Regions from separate parts of the Niveispirillum fermenti genome, predicted to be linked through region 2. Evidence: riboswitches for the same ligand, from Rfam matches in the RefSeq annotation. Region 2 holds a riboswitch; each other region holds the start of a gene.
The links. Region 2 has a riboswitch for S-adenosylmethionine ahead of metZ (O-succinylhomoserine sulfhydrylase). Riboswitches for the same ligand answer to the same signal wherever they lie in the genome.
Positions count from the first base shown of each region.

Region 1: linked by a shared signal. The riboswitch ahead of ABC728_RS03175 (threonine aldolase family protein) and the one ahead of metZ (O-succinylhomoserine sulfhydrylase) in region 2 are both predicted to bind S-adenosylmethionine.
Region 3: linked by a shared signal. The riboswitch ahead of ABC728_RS22970 (hypothetical protein) and the one ahead of metZ (O-succinylhomoserine sulfhydrylase) in region 2 are both predicted to bind S-adenosylmethionine.

Region 1 covers NZ_CP156678.1:837,297-841,327, reverse strand. Annotated here, with positions in the region: gene ABC728_RS03180 (NAD(P)/FAD-dependent oxidoreductase) at 1-88, opposite strand, end outside; gene ABC728_RS03175 (threonine aldolase family protein) at 356-1,408, opposite strand; SAM-I-IV-variant riboswitch at 1,463-1,569, opposite strand; gene ABC728_RS03170 (helix-turn-helix domain-containing protein) at 1,670-2,305, opposite strand; gene ABC728_RS03165 (dipeptide epimerase) at 2,467-3,483, shown strand; gene ABC728_RS03160 (TonB-dependent receptor) at 3,611-4,031, shown strand, end outside.
Region 2 covers NZ_CP156681.1:353,801-357,831, reverse strand. Annotated here, with positions in the region: gene ABC728_RS13115 (magnesium transporter CorA family protein) at 1-389, shown strand, start outside; gene mtgA (monofunctional biosynthetic peptidoglycan transglycosylase) at 439-1,137, opposite strand; gene ABC728_RS13105 (glutathione S-transferase family protein) at 1,256-1,891, shown strand; SAM riboswitch at 1,980-2,057, shown strand; gene metZ (O-succinylhomoserine sulfhydrylase) at 2,142-3,347, shown strand; gene ABC728_RS13095 (class I SAM-dependent methyltransferase) at 3,388-4,031, opposite strand, start outside.
Region 3 covers NZ_CP156681.1:2,538,151-2,542,181, forward strand. Annotated here, with positions in the region: gene ABC728_RS22955 (ABC transporter ATP-binding protein) at 1-938, shown strand, start outside; gene ABC728_RS22960 (hypothetical protein) at 965-1,312, shown strand; gene ABC728_RS22965 (helix-turn-helix domain-containing protein) at 1,309-1,932, shown strand; gene ABC728_RS22970 (hypothetical protein) at 1,967-2,242, opposite strand; SAM-I-IV-variant riboswitch at 2,317-2,426, opposite strand; gene ABC728_RS22975 (acyl-CoA synthetase) at 2,630-4,031, shown strand, end outside.

The DNA of each region.
Region 1 (4,031 bases), on a different replicon from region 2:
CGCCCTCGACACCGGCATCCACCAGAGCCGACGCAATGGAGGCACCAGCGATCCCGGCGCCAACGATCACGATGTCAAATGACTGCATGAAATCACCTCCCATTGCCGTCATGGTGAGAAATTGTGTCGTATAAGTCAAAGTTTTTTCTTAATTTTTCGCATAGTAATAAATGCGTGGAATTCTCTTGCTGTTTTGCCGTCACGGCCGACGGCCCCCCGGTAAACCTTTTGGTTTTGATCACCGCCCTCCATCGCCGGCGCTGCCATCCGGCAGCTTGGCGACAGCGCAGGAGCGGTGCTGTGGCAGTCAACGCCGTGCCAGCTTGTAATGCGTTCCACTCATCACAAGCTGGCATTACAGCAGACAGGCTTCTCGTTCCGCCACGACCCGCAGATCCCCGATCAGGGCCGTCACCCGTGCCGGGTCCGCATCCCATGCGAACATGAAACGGGCGGCACCGCCGATGAAGGTGTAGAAACGCCACCCCCGCTGCCGCAACCCCTCCAGCACCGGGGCCGGCGCCGTCACGAACACGGCATTGGCCTGCACCGGATAGGCTGTCTTAACCCCCTCCAGCCCGGCCACCGCCGTTGCCAGCCGTGAGGCGCATTCATTGGCGTGGCGGGCATTGTCCAGCCAGGCGCCGCTTTCCAGCATGCCGATCCACGGGGCGGCCAGGAAGCGCATCTTCGACGCCAACTGGCCCGCCTGCTTGCAGCGCCATTCGAAATCAAGCGCCAGATCGCGGTTGAAGAACAGGATCGCCTCGCCCACAGCCATGCCGTTCTTGGTACCGCCGAAGCAAAGCACATCCACCCCGGCCTTCCAGGTGATATCGGCCGGCGAACAATCCAGTGCCGCACAGGCATTGGCGAAGCGTGCGCCATCCATGTGCAGGCGCAGGCCCAGTTCGCGGCAGACCTGGGAAATGGCCTTGATCTCCGCGATGGAATAGACCAGCCCCGTTTCCGTCGGCTGGGTGATGGTGACGGCGCGCGGCTTGGGGAAATGGATGTCCGACCGGCCGGTGGCCAGCGTGCGCACGGCATTGGGTGTCAGCTTGCCGTCCGGCGTGGAGGCCACCAGCAGCTTGGACCCGTTGGAGAAGAATTCCGGCGCACCGCATTCATCGGTCTCCACATGGGCCGACGAGGAGCAGATGACGCTATGATAGGATTGGCAGAGGGCGGCCAGCGCCAGGGAATTGGCCGCCGTGCCGTTGAAGGCGAAAAACACCTCGCAATCGATGCCGAACAGCGTGCGGAAAGCGTCTGCTGCGCGGTCGGTCCATACATCGTCGCCATAGGCCGGCACATGGCCCTGGTTGGCCGCTTCCATCGCGGCCCAGGCCTGTGGACAGATGCCGGCATAATTGTCGCTGGCGAATTGCTGGGGAAATTGCTGCATGTCCGACGTCCCTTCCGGCTGGTGACTGCCTTCGAGTGACGTGACGACGCGCGTGGGCTTCCCGTTTTTTGCCGGTCCGGCCACATCCCTCCTTGTGGGAGGCACCACCTTGCCCGGGAGCAGGTTGGTGTCGGGCGTCGGCCCGACTCTCGATGCATGGACAGGTGATTAGCCGGGCCCCCCGCATTTGGCAAGCTGTGAATTTCTCCATGCTGGCATGCGCCTGAACGGGACATAAAGAGTCCTGATCAGGATCATTCCTCACATAGACGGCCGGTCATCATGCAGGGAGAGAAGCGACTGCATCAGTTCCTCATCCGCACTGGACATGATGCCCAGCACTTCCGCCTCCTCGCACCCTTCTGCCACCAGATAGGCATGGCCCATGGTGCTGTCGATATAGATGGATTGGCCCTGATCCAGGATGACAGGGTCATAAAATTCCGTATTCACCACCACACGCCCCTTCAGGACGAAAATGAACTCCTCCCCGGAATGGTGGACAAGCTGACCGAACTGTTTCGATGTCTTCGCCCTGATCTTGGTCAGGACCGGGATCATCCGCTTCCGGCGCAGCTCAGTACAGAGATAATAGTAATCGTAATTGTCGGTTTCGACCCGGATGGCACGTTCCAGATCCCCGAAGCTGCGCCGCGCCGTCACCGCGGCGGGTGACGGGTCGCCCACCGGCTCGGCAAACAGTTCCGACATGCGAAGGCCCAGCCGCCGGCTCAATTGCTGCAGCTTGTCATAGGTCAGGGTCAGCCGGTCATGCTCCACCTTCGACAGGGTGGAGACAGGAATTCCGCTTTTCTCGCTCATCTCCTTGAGAGTCCAGCCTTTGCGGGAACGAAGGCCGCGCAGCAGCGCACCGAGGGTGGGAAGAGCAGAGGACAAGTGCAGCTACTCCATTGACGAATTTTCCGATAAGGATCATATTGTCCCAATCAGGACATTAATGGCAACTTCGCCAGGCAATTCTATTGCCAGCCCGCCGAAAGGGCAATCAGGAACCAAAGGTCCGCCGCAACGGCGCCCCGAACAATGGTGATCGAGTAATGGCACGACTGAGCATGACGGTCGCGACCCAGCGGTTGCGTCTGGCCCAACCTTTCCGCATCTCCGGCTATGTGTTCGAGCATTCCGACGTCATCGTCGTGACCCTGTACGACGGCGAATATCAAGGCCGTGGAGAAGGAGGCGGCGTGTTCTTCCTGGGTGACGACATTACCCATATGACAAGCCAGTTGGCCGCTGCCCGTCCCGCCATCGAGGCCGGCGCCACGCGCGAGGAACTGCGCCGGATCCTGCCGCCGGGCGGCGCGCGCAATGCCGTGGATTGCGCGCTCTGGGAACTGGAGGCGGCACGCAGCGGCCGACCGGTCTGGCAATTGGCCGGGCAGACCGCGCCCAGGCCGCTGCGCACCACCTTCACGCTGGGCGCCGACACGCCGGAGGTGATGGCGCAGGGGGCCCGCAACTATGGTGATGCCCGGGCCATCAAGATCAAGCTGACCGGTGATCTGCCATTGGACATCGCGCGCGTCCAGGCCATCCGCGCCGCCAGGCCCGATGTCTGGCTCAGCGTCGATGGCAACCAGGGCTTCAGCATAGACCAGTTGGATCCGTTGGTTGCCGCCCTGCAGGGGGCCGGTGTCGCCCTGCTGGAACAGCCGCTGGCCCGCACCCGGGATGCCGACCTGGAAGGGTACAGTTCCCCTATCCCCATCGCAGGGGATGAGAGCATCATATCGCTTTGCGACATTGCCGGCGCAGTTGGCCGCTTCGATATCGTGACCATCAAGCTGGACAAATGCGGTGGCCTGACCGAAGGGCTGCTGATGGCGGAAGAGGCGCGGCGCCTGGGTCTTGGCGTCATGGTCGGCAACATGGTCGGCAGCAGTCTGGCCATGGCACCGGCCTTTGTGCTGGGCCAGCTTTGCGACATTGTCGATCTCGATTCACCCATCTTCCTTGCCCGCGACCGCACACCCGGCGCCGTCTATCAGGGCGGTGACATCCATATCGGCGAGGATGTATGGGGCACGCGCGCCGCGGCGGCCGGGGGCAGTTGACGAAATCGCACGGATAATCGGAAAAATCTTTGACATATAGTAAAATTAGAAAATAATATCCCAGTCAGGATTAAATTGACCCAGACAAGCCAAAGGCGCGGGTCATGGACCAGAACAGGAGAGCCTCATGGGGATGCTTCGTAACACGCTGCTGCTGGCCACCGGAATGATGGCCGTCACGGCGGCCGCGCCGGCCATGGCACAGGGCCAGCCCTCCTCCTCCGGCATCGTGCTGGAGGAGATCATCGTCACGGCCCAGAAGCGCCGCCAGACCCTGATCGACGTGCCGCAATCGGTGTCGGTGGTCTCCGGCGCCACCCTGGAAAAACAGCAGGCCAACACCATCCAGGATTACCTGAAGCTGGTGCCGGGACTGCAGATCGCGCAGGATACACCCGGCCAGGGCCGCCTTGTGATGCGCGGCGTCAATACCGGCGGCGTGGCATCCACCGTGTCGGTCTATATGGATGAAACGCCGTTCGGCTCCAGCACGGCCATGGCCAATGGCGCCATTCTGGCCGGCGATTTCGACACGTTCGACATCGCCC
Region 2 (4,031 bases):
ACAGCCTGGCCGGCCTGGAACGGCTGGTGGCCTTCGCCACGACCGTCGCCGGGCCGCGCATGGCCAAGGACCAGAAGGCGCGGCTGAAGACCATCGGCCGCGACGTGCATTCGCTGGTCGAACATGCGGCCTTCCAGGCCATGCAGACGAATTTCCTGCTGGATGCCACGCTGGGCGTGATCAATATCCAGCAGACGAACATCATCAAGATTTTCTCCGTCGCGTCCGTGGCCTTTCTGCCGCCGACGCTGGTCGCCAGCATCTATGGCATGAACTTTCACCATATGCCCGAACTGGACTGGACGCTCGGCTATCCGCTGGCGCTGCTGCTGATGGTGCTGTCGGCGGTGGGGCCGCTCTGGTATTTCCGCAAGCGCGGCTGGCTGTAGGCTGGGCGCCCGCCCCCGCGCTCAACTCAGAACGCCGTCCTTGCGCCTGTCAGAGGACGCAATCATCCAGCGCATCGCGACGGACGATCGCCATGCGCTGCATCAGCGTGCCGGCCCGCGACGCGACATAGGGTCCGGGCGGGTCGGCCTTCCACTGGCGCGGGCTGGGCAGGATGGCGGCCAGCAGGGCGGCCTCGCGCGTCGTCAGCGCATCGGCCCCCTTGCCGAACCAGTGACGGGCCGCCGCCTCGGCGCCATAGACGCCCGGCGCCCATTCCACGATGTTCAGATAGACCTCCAGGATGCGCCGCTTGGACCAGAAGGTCTCCACCAGCAGCGTGAAGCCCAGTTCCACCCCCTTGCGCAGCCAGGAGCGGTCGGGCCACAGGAAGGCGTTCTTGGCGACCTGCTGGCTGATCGTGCTGCCGCCACGCAGGCGCCCGCCCGACTGGTTACGTTCCAGCGCCCGCTCGATGGCGTCCATGTCCAGGCCGCCATGGGCGCAGAACCGGCTGTCCTCCGCGGCGATGACGGCACGGACCAGATGGGGGCTGATCCGTTCCACGGGGCGCCATTCATGGTGCCATTCCTGGCCCTGGATGGCGCGGATGACCATCAGCGGCGTGCCCGGCACGGGAACGACCGCATAGGCCAGCACCCAGGTCACGCAGAAGCCGGCCAGCGCCAGCAGAACCACCCCCAGCCAGAGCGCGACCCTGCCGATCCTGCCGCGCCCGCTCTTCGCCATTGCCGCCAATGCCCGTTCCCCGCATGGTGCCGACCGCCACCGCAGCCTTCATTCGTTGAAGGCTGCCAAGCATAAGGTAAAAACCGGTCCGCCCCTTTCCAACCCGGAAGATGTGACGATGTACAAGCTTTACTGGAATCCCGGTATGGCCAACCTGGCCCCGCACATGGCGCTGGAGGCCATTGGCGTTCCCTATGAACTGATCCGCGTCGATACCGGTGCGGGCGAACAGCACAACGAAGCCTATCGCCGGCTGAACCCCACGGGCCGCATCCCGACCCTGGTCCATGACGACCAGCCCCTGTTCGAGACGGCGGCCATCCTGCTGCATCTGGCCGACCGGCACCCGGAAGCCGCGCTGATGCCGGCGCCGGGCACGCGGGACCGGGCCCTGGCCTATCAATGGCTGATCCATCTGACCAATACGGTGCAGGCGACATATCTGGCCTACTATTATCCCGAGCGCCAGGTGGCCGACCCCGCCCTGGCCGGCAGCGTCCGCCAGGCGGCCGAAACCCGGCTGGGGGAGATGTTCGACCTGCTGGAGCAGGCCCTTGACGGTCGGGAATGGATGGTGGGCGAGGGGCCGACCATCGTGGATTTAATGCTGCTGATGATGATCCGCTGGGGCCGCAATTTCGCCCGCCCGCCGCGCAGCCTGCCCAACCTGGGCGTGCTTGCCGCCCGCATCGCCGCCCTGCCGCCCGTGCGCCGCGCGTTCGAACAGGAAGGGCTGGCCCAGCCCTGGTACTGAACCCGACCGGGGCGGATGACAGGGTTGGCGCCAGCGCCGGCCCGGCCGCAACCGGACGGCTTGACAAGCAGGGGCGGGAGGGATTTAACCAAGCCCACGTGGTGATTTGGTGACCGGATTGCAGACCACGTTAAAGAAACTGCTAAAAGGTCGATGCCATGAACCAGATGCCGGATACGGACGGGAACAGGGCCTCGATCGAACGGTCGGGGCCGCTGGAAGCCGGCCTTTAGGCAAGTCTGGAAGGAACATGGCGATGAGTGATCTGCCCGATGATGTGAACCCCGCGACCCTGCTGGTGCATGGCGGCACGCGCCGCAGCCAGTTCGAGGAGACGAGCGAGGCCATCTTCCTTACTTCGGGTTATGTTTATGGCAGTGCGGAGGCGGCCGAGGCGGCCTTTGCCAATGACGGATCGCGCTTCGTCTATTCCCGCTTCCGCAACCCCACGGTCGCCATGTTCGAGGACAGGCTGGCGCAGTATGAGGGGTATCCCCGCTGCTTTGCCACGGCGTCCGGCATGGCGGCCGTGCATGCCGCCGTCATCGGCCTGCTGAAGGCCGGTGACCGGCTGGTGGCCAGCCGCGCGCTGTTCGGCTCCTGTCTTTACATCGTGTCCGACATCGCCCGGCGGTTCGGGATCGAAAGCGTCATCATCGACGGCACGAAGCCGGAGGAATGGGAGAAAGCCCTGTCGGTGCCGACCGACCTTGTGTTCCTGGAAACCCCCAGCAACCCCTGCCTGGACGTGGTGGACCTGGAACATGTCGTGCCGCTGGCGCATAAGGCCGGGGCCCGCGTCGTCGTCGACAATGTGTTCGCCACGCCCGTTCTGCAGAAGCCGAACCGGTTCGGGGTCGATGTCGTCGTCTATTCGGCCACCAAGCATATCGATGGGCAGGGACGCTGCCTGGGCGGCGCCATCCTGTGTGACGACACGGTGGCGGCGCTGCTGGCGCCCTATCTGCGCCATACCGGCCCCGCCATGAGCCCGTTCAACGCCTGGACCCTGCTGAAGGGGCTGGAGACGCTGGAACTGCGGGTGAAGGCGCAGCAGGCCGCCGCCCTGAAGGTTGCCACGTTCCTGGAAGGGCACCCGGCCGTGGCGCGCGTGCTTTATGCCGGACTGGACAGCCACCCGCAGCGTGCATTGCTGCGGCGGCAGATGGCCGGTGGCAGCAACCTGATCTGCTTCCACCTGAAGCCCGCCGGCGGCGACGCCAAGGCGGCTGCCTTCGCCACCCTGAACGCGCTGCGGATCATCAAGATTTCCAACAATCTGGGCGACAGCAAAAGCCTGGCGACCCACCCCGCCACCACCACCCATCAGCGCCTGACGGTGGAGGAGAAGGAGACATTGGGCATCGGCCCCGGGACCATCCGCCTGTCGGTGGGCCTGGAAGACCCCGACGACCTGATCGCCGACCTGAAGCGCGGGCTGGATGGGCTGGTATAATACCAGCCCCGGGGATCAGAACTCACCGGGCCCCGGCGGATCAGCCGCGCCTTGCCTGGATCAGCATGGTGTCCAGCCGGAAACTGCCGTCGGGCTGGATGGCGAAATGGTCCTTCACCTCCGGGGCGGCACCGGCCTGAAGGCTGGCAAGGGCCGGGCGGTGGGCGGTGGGTGTGCCGATCCTTTCCATCCAGCTTTCAAAGGCGATGGGCAGCCGGTAGGTCTGCGGCGCCTGCGGCACCAGCCCGGCGCCGGTCAGCATGTGCCGCCATTCGGCCAGGCTGTAATTACGGACATGGCTGGGGTCGCGCACCATTTCAATGGTTTGCAGGTGGCTGTCCAGCAGCGGATCGGCCGGGGCGAAGACATCCATGATGATGCAGCGCCCGCCGGGCCGCAGCACCCGCACCGCCTCTGCCAGCGACCGGGGCACGTCGCGCCAGTGATGCGCGCTGTAGCGGCTGACCACCAGATCGAAGCTGCCATCCGCAAAGGGCAGTTCCTCTGCCCGCCCCTGACGTGTGGCGATGTTGCACAGGCCGCGTTCGACGGCGCCGGCCGCCACCACGTCCAGCATGGCGCGCGACAGGTCATAGGCCACGATATGGTCGGCGAAGGCGGCGGCATGGAAGCTGGCATGCCCGCCGCCACAGCCCAGATCCAGCATCCGGTCGGCCGGCGCGA
Region 3 (4,031 bases), 940 kb from region 2:
GACTGGCCATCGCCGAAGGCACGCGCACGGCCGGGCAGTTGGTCAGCTTCATCGGCGCCTTCATGCTGGCCTATCAGCCCATGAAGGCGCTGACCAAGCTGAACGCCCAGCTTCAGGTCGGGCTGGCGGCGGCGGAACGGGTGCTGACCGTGCTGGATGCCAAGCCGGCCATCACCGACCGGGCCGGCGCCCGTGCCCTGCCGGCCGGCACGCGCCACGATATCCGCTTCCAGAATGTCCGCTTCTCCTATGACGGGGAGAAGGCGGCGCTGGACGGCGTGGATATCGAAATCCCGGCCGGCCGCACCGTGGCGCTGGTGGGCGCTTCCGGGTCCGGCAAGACCACCGTGCTGAACCTGATCCCGCGCTTCTACGATGTGTCGGGCGGAAGCGTGACGGTCGGCGGTCACGATGTGCGGGAGGTGACGCTGGCTTCGCTCAGGGCTTCCATCGCCCTGGTCAGCCAGGAAACGGCGCTGTTCGATGATACGGTCCATGCCAACATCGCCTATGGCCGTCCCGGTGCCAGCCGGGCGGAGGTGGAGGCGGCCGCCCGCGATGCCGCTGCCCATGATTTCATCATGGATCTGCCGGAAGGGTACGATACGATGGTGGGCGAGATGGGGCTGAAACTGTCCGGGGGACAGCGCCAGCGTATCGCCATTGCCCGTGCCATGCTGAAGAACGCCCCGATCCTGTTGCTGGATGAGGCGACATCGGCCCTGGACAGCGCGTCGGAACGGGCTGTGCAGGAGGCACTGCGTCGCTTGCAGGCCGGCCGGACGACGCTGGTCATCGCCCATCGGCTTTCCACCATCGCCGATGCGGACCGCATCTATGTCATGGACCAGGGCAAGGTGGTGGAACAAGGCACGCACGAGGAATTGCTGGTCAGGGCCGGTGCCTATGCGCGGTTCCAGGCCCTGCAGGGCGGTTAGGTGGAAGCCGCCCGCGAAGCACAGGCGTGCAAAACGGCCGGGGACCCGTCACGAGCCCCCGCTGCAAAGTCCGGTACGATCCGCAGAATGCCGTCTCCATCGCCCAGCCGGGCTACGGCCTGCTGAATGCCCGCACGGCGTTGCGTCTGCAGGATGGTGACCTGGAAATCGCGCTCTACGGCAAGAACCTGACGGACAGGCAATATATCCAGAGCGGCGTGTCCTTCCTGGACAGCTTTGGTTTCGCCCCGGCCGGGGACGCACTCCCCGGCCCGTTCTCCAGTGGTTTCAATGGGTTGGTTTTAGTGGACAATTTGTTGCTTATCAGGCATTCAGTTCGCGATAAGGGAATGCCAGGACGGAAATTGTCATGAGGGAGAAGAAGTCGTCCGCCCGGGGCGCCATGCCGGTGCCGGATGCCAATGTCATCGCCAGTTCCATTCGCACGACACGCCGCCGCAAGGGATTGACCCTGGCGGAACTGGCGGAGCGCACGGAACTGGACAAGGGGTATCTGTCGCGCGTGGAGCGGGGGCAGAAATCACCGTCCGTCGGCACGCTGCTGAAAATCGCGGAGGCGTTGAGCGTTCCCGTCGGGCACCTTTTCGGGGAAAATACCGACGCCGACTCCATCATCGTTATCCGCCGTGACGCGCATGTCGATATCAGCGATACATCCGACATGGGACCGGGTGCGGCCCTGCGCGCCGTGCTGCCGGCCGGGGATCATCGCCGCCTCAGCGTCTTCATGCTGGAACCCGGCGACGGCCGGCACACGCAGAATGCCGACCATCCCGGGGACGAATTTCTTTACGTGCTGGAAGGGTCGCTGGAAGTCGTCTTTCCCGACCGTATCGTATCGCTGGAAAAGGGCGATGCCGTGCATTTCGACGGGCATCTGCGCCACCAGTTGCGGCGGGTGGGCACCCGGAACTGTCTGGCCATGCTGATCGTTGCGCAGGACCTGCCGACCCGCGGCAACGAGGTGGACTGAAACGGCGACGGGCGGCGAAGGCAAATTGTTGTCTTCATGCGTGACTGCCTTCGGCTGGCATGCCTGCAAGGGCCATGTCCAGGCAGTTGCCTTCCAGCACACGCAACAAGGTGACCAGACCGCCCGTGCGTCCCGGCTGGCGTTCCACCCGGTAGACATGTGTCCACAAGCCGCGGCTGCGATGCAGTACGGTGAAAATGGCGCCATGCGCACCGTCAGGCGGGCTGGCGGGCACGATGAGGTCCCCCGGTGCTGCAATCAGATCACGCAGCCATTCGTCACCGGGGCTGAAACAGGCGTCATTTTCCATCGTCCACTCCACGATCAAAAAGCGGCCTGACCGGGGGCCGGCGGGCGGATCGACGGGGCATGACAGGAGGCACAGACCACCCGCTTTGTTGCCGGCTGACCGGCCGCATCGCCCCGTCGGGGGCCGCCACCTTGCCCGGGCAGGCAGGTTGGCGCCGGACGATGTCCGGCTCTGGATGCTGGAAGGAACCCTTCCTGCCCCGCTTTTAGAACAGGAGCCAGCAGGATGGCAAGTGCGCCCGCCGCAGGTGCCCCCCGCCCAGATGCCGGGGCAGGCAGTTCAGTCGATAAAAATTTTCCACATGGATCAAATAATACGATATACAGCTTCCCATCCGATGATGCCGCCGATCAACCAGGTGGCACGCAAGAATGGGAGGAACAGGGCATGGAACCTGTATCGCGGGAACCCGTCCCGATGGCGTTGGAACCGGCACAGGCCGAGTTGTTGCGGCCGGCCGGCATGTTCGATGCGGTCAGCCGGCGCCAGACGCTGGGCGACATGCTGGCACGCAGTGTCCGGCGCTTTCCGGACAAGCGCGCCATCGAATGCGGGGCACATCACTGGACCTATGCGCAGTTCGACAATGTGGTGGATGACCTGGCCTCCGGATTGTCAGCCGCCGGGGTCGTTCCGGGTGACCGGGTGGCGTTGATGTCGCGCAACAGCCATTGGTTCGCGGCCTTGCGCTTCGCCGTGGCGCGGGCCGGCGCCGTACTGGTGCCGGTCAACTTCATGCTGAACAGTGATGACGTCGCCTATATCCTGGATCATAGCCGCAGTTCGGTGCTGTTCACCGATGCCGGTTGTGCCGCCACGGCGCTGGCCGCGGCGGACAAGGTGGGGCTGGCCCTGCGCTATGGCATTCCCGGTGAGGGGGGCTTTGGCGACGTGGGGATGGAACCGATCGACGGAACCCGCGATTTTCGGGGCCTGTTGGGCACGGGCGCTCCCCGGCCGGACCCGGCCTGCATCGATGCGCGCTCCATCGTCCAGATCATCTATACCAGCGGCACCGAATCCCGGCCCAAGGGCGCGATGCTGAGCCATGAAGCCGTGATATGGCAGTATCAGAGCTGCGTCGCCGACTGCGGCTGGACCGCGGACGCCGTTGCCCTGCATGTGCTGCCCCTGTTCCATTGCGCACAGTTGGATGCCTTCCTGGGGCCGGCATTGCAGGTGGGCGCGCGCAACATCATCGCCGCGGCCCCCACGCCCGACATCGTGCTGCCGCTGATCGAAAAGCATGCCATCACTTCCTTCTTCGCGCCGCCGACGGTGTGGATAGCCCTTTTGCGGTCACCCTTGTTCGATCCGGCCCGCCTGACCAGCCTGACCCATGGCTATTACGGCGCCTCCATCATGCCGGTGGAGGTGCTGAAGGAACTGCGGCAACGCCTTCCCTGGGTGCGTCTGTGGAACTGCTATGGCCAGACGGAGATTGCGCCCGTGGCAGCCGTGCTGCAGCCGGAGGATCAGGAGCGCAAGGCCGGGGCGGCCGGGCGGCCCACGCTGCATGTGGAGACCCGCATCGTGGATGACGACATGAACGACCTGCCCGCGGGCCAGGTGGGAGAGATCGTCCACCGGTCGCCGCAACTGATGACCGCCTACTGGCGGGACCCGGCACGGACGGCGGAAGCCTTCGCCGGCGGCTGGTTCCACAGCGGCGACCTGGGCATGATGGATGCCGAGGGCTACATCACCGTCGTGGACCGCAAGAAGGACATGATCAAGACGGGTGGCGAGAATGTCGCCTCGCGGGAGGTGGAGGAAGCTATCTACATCC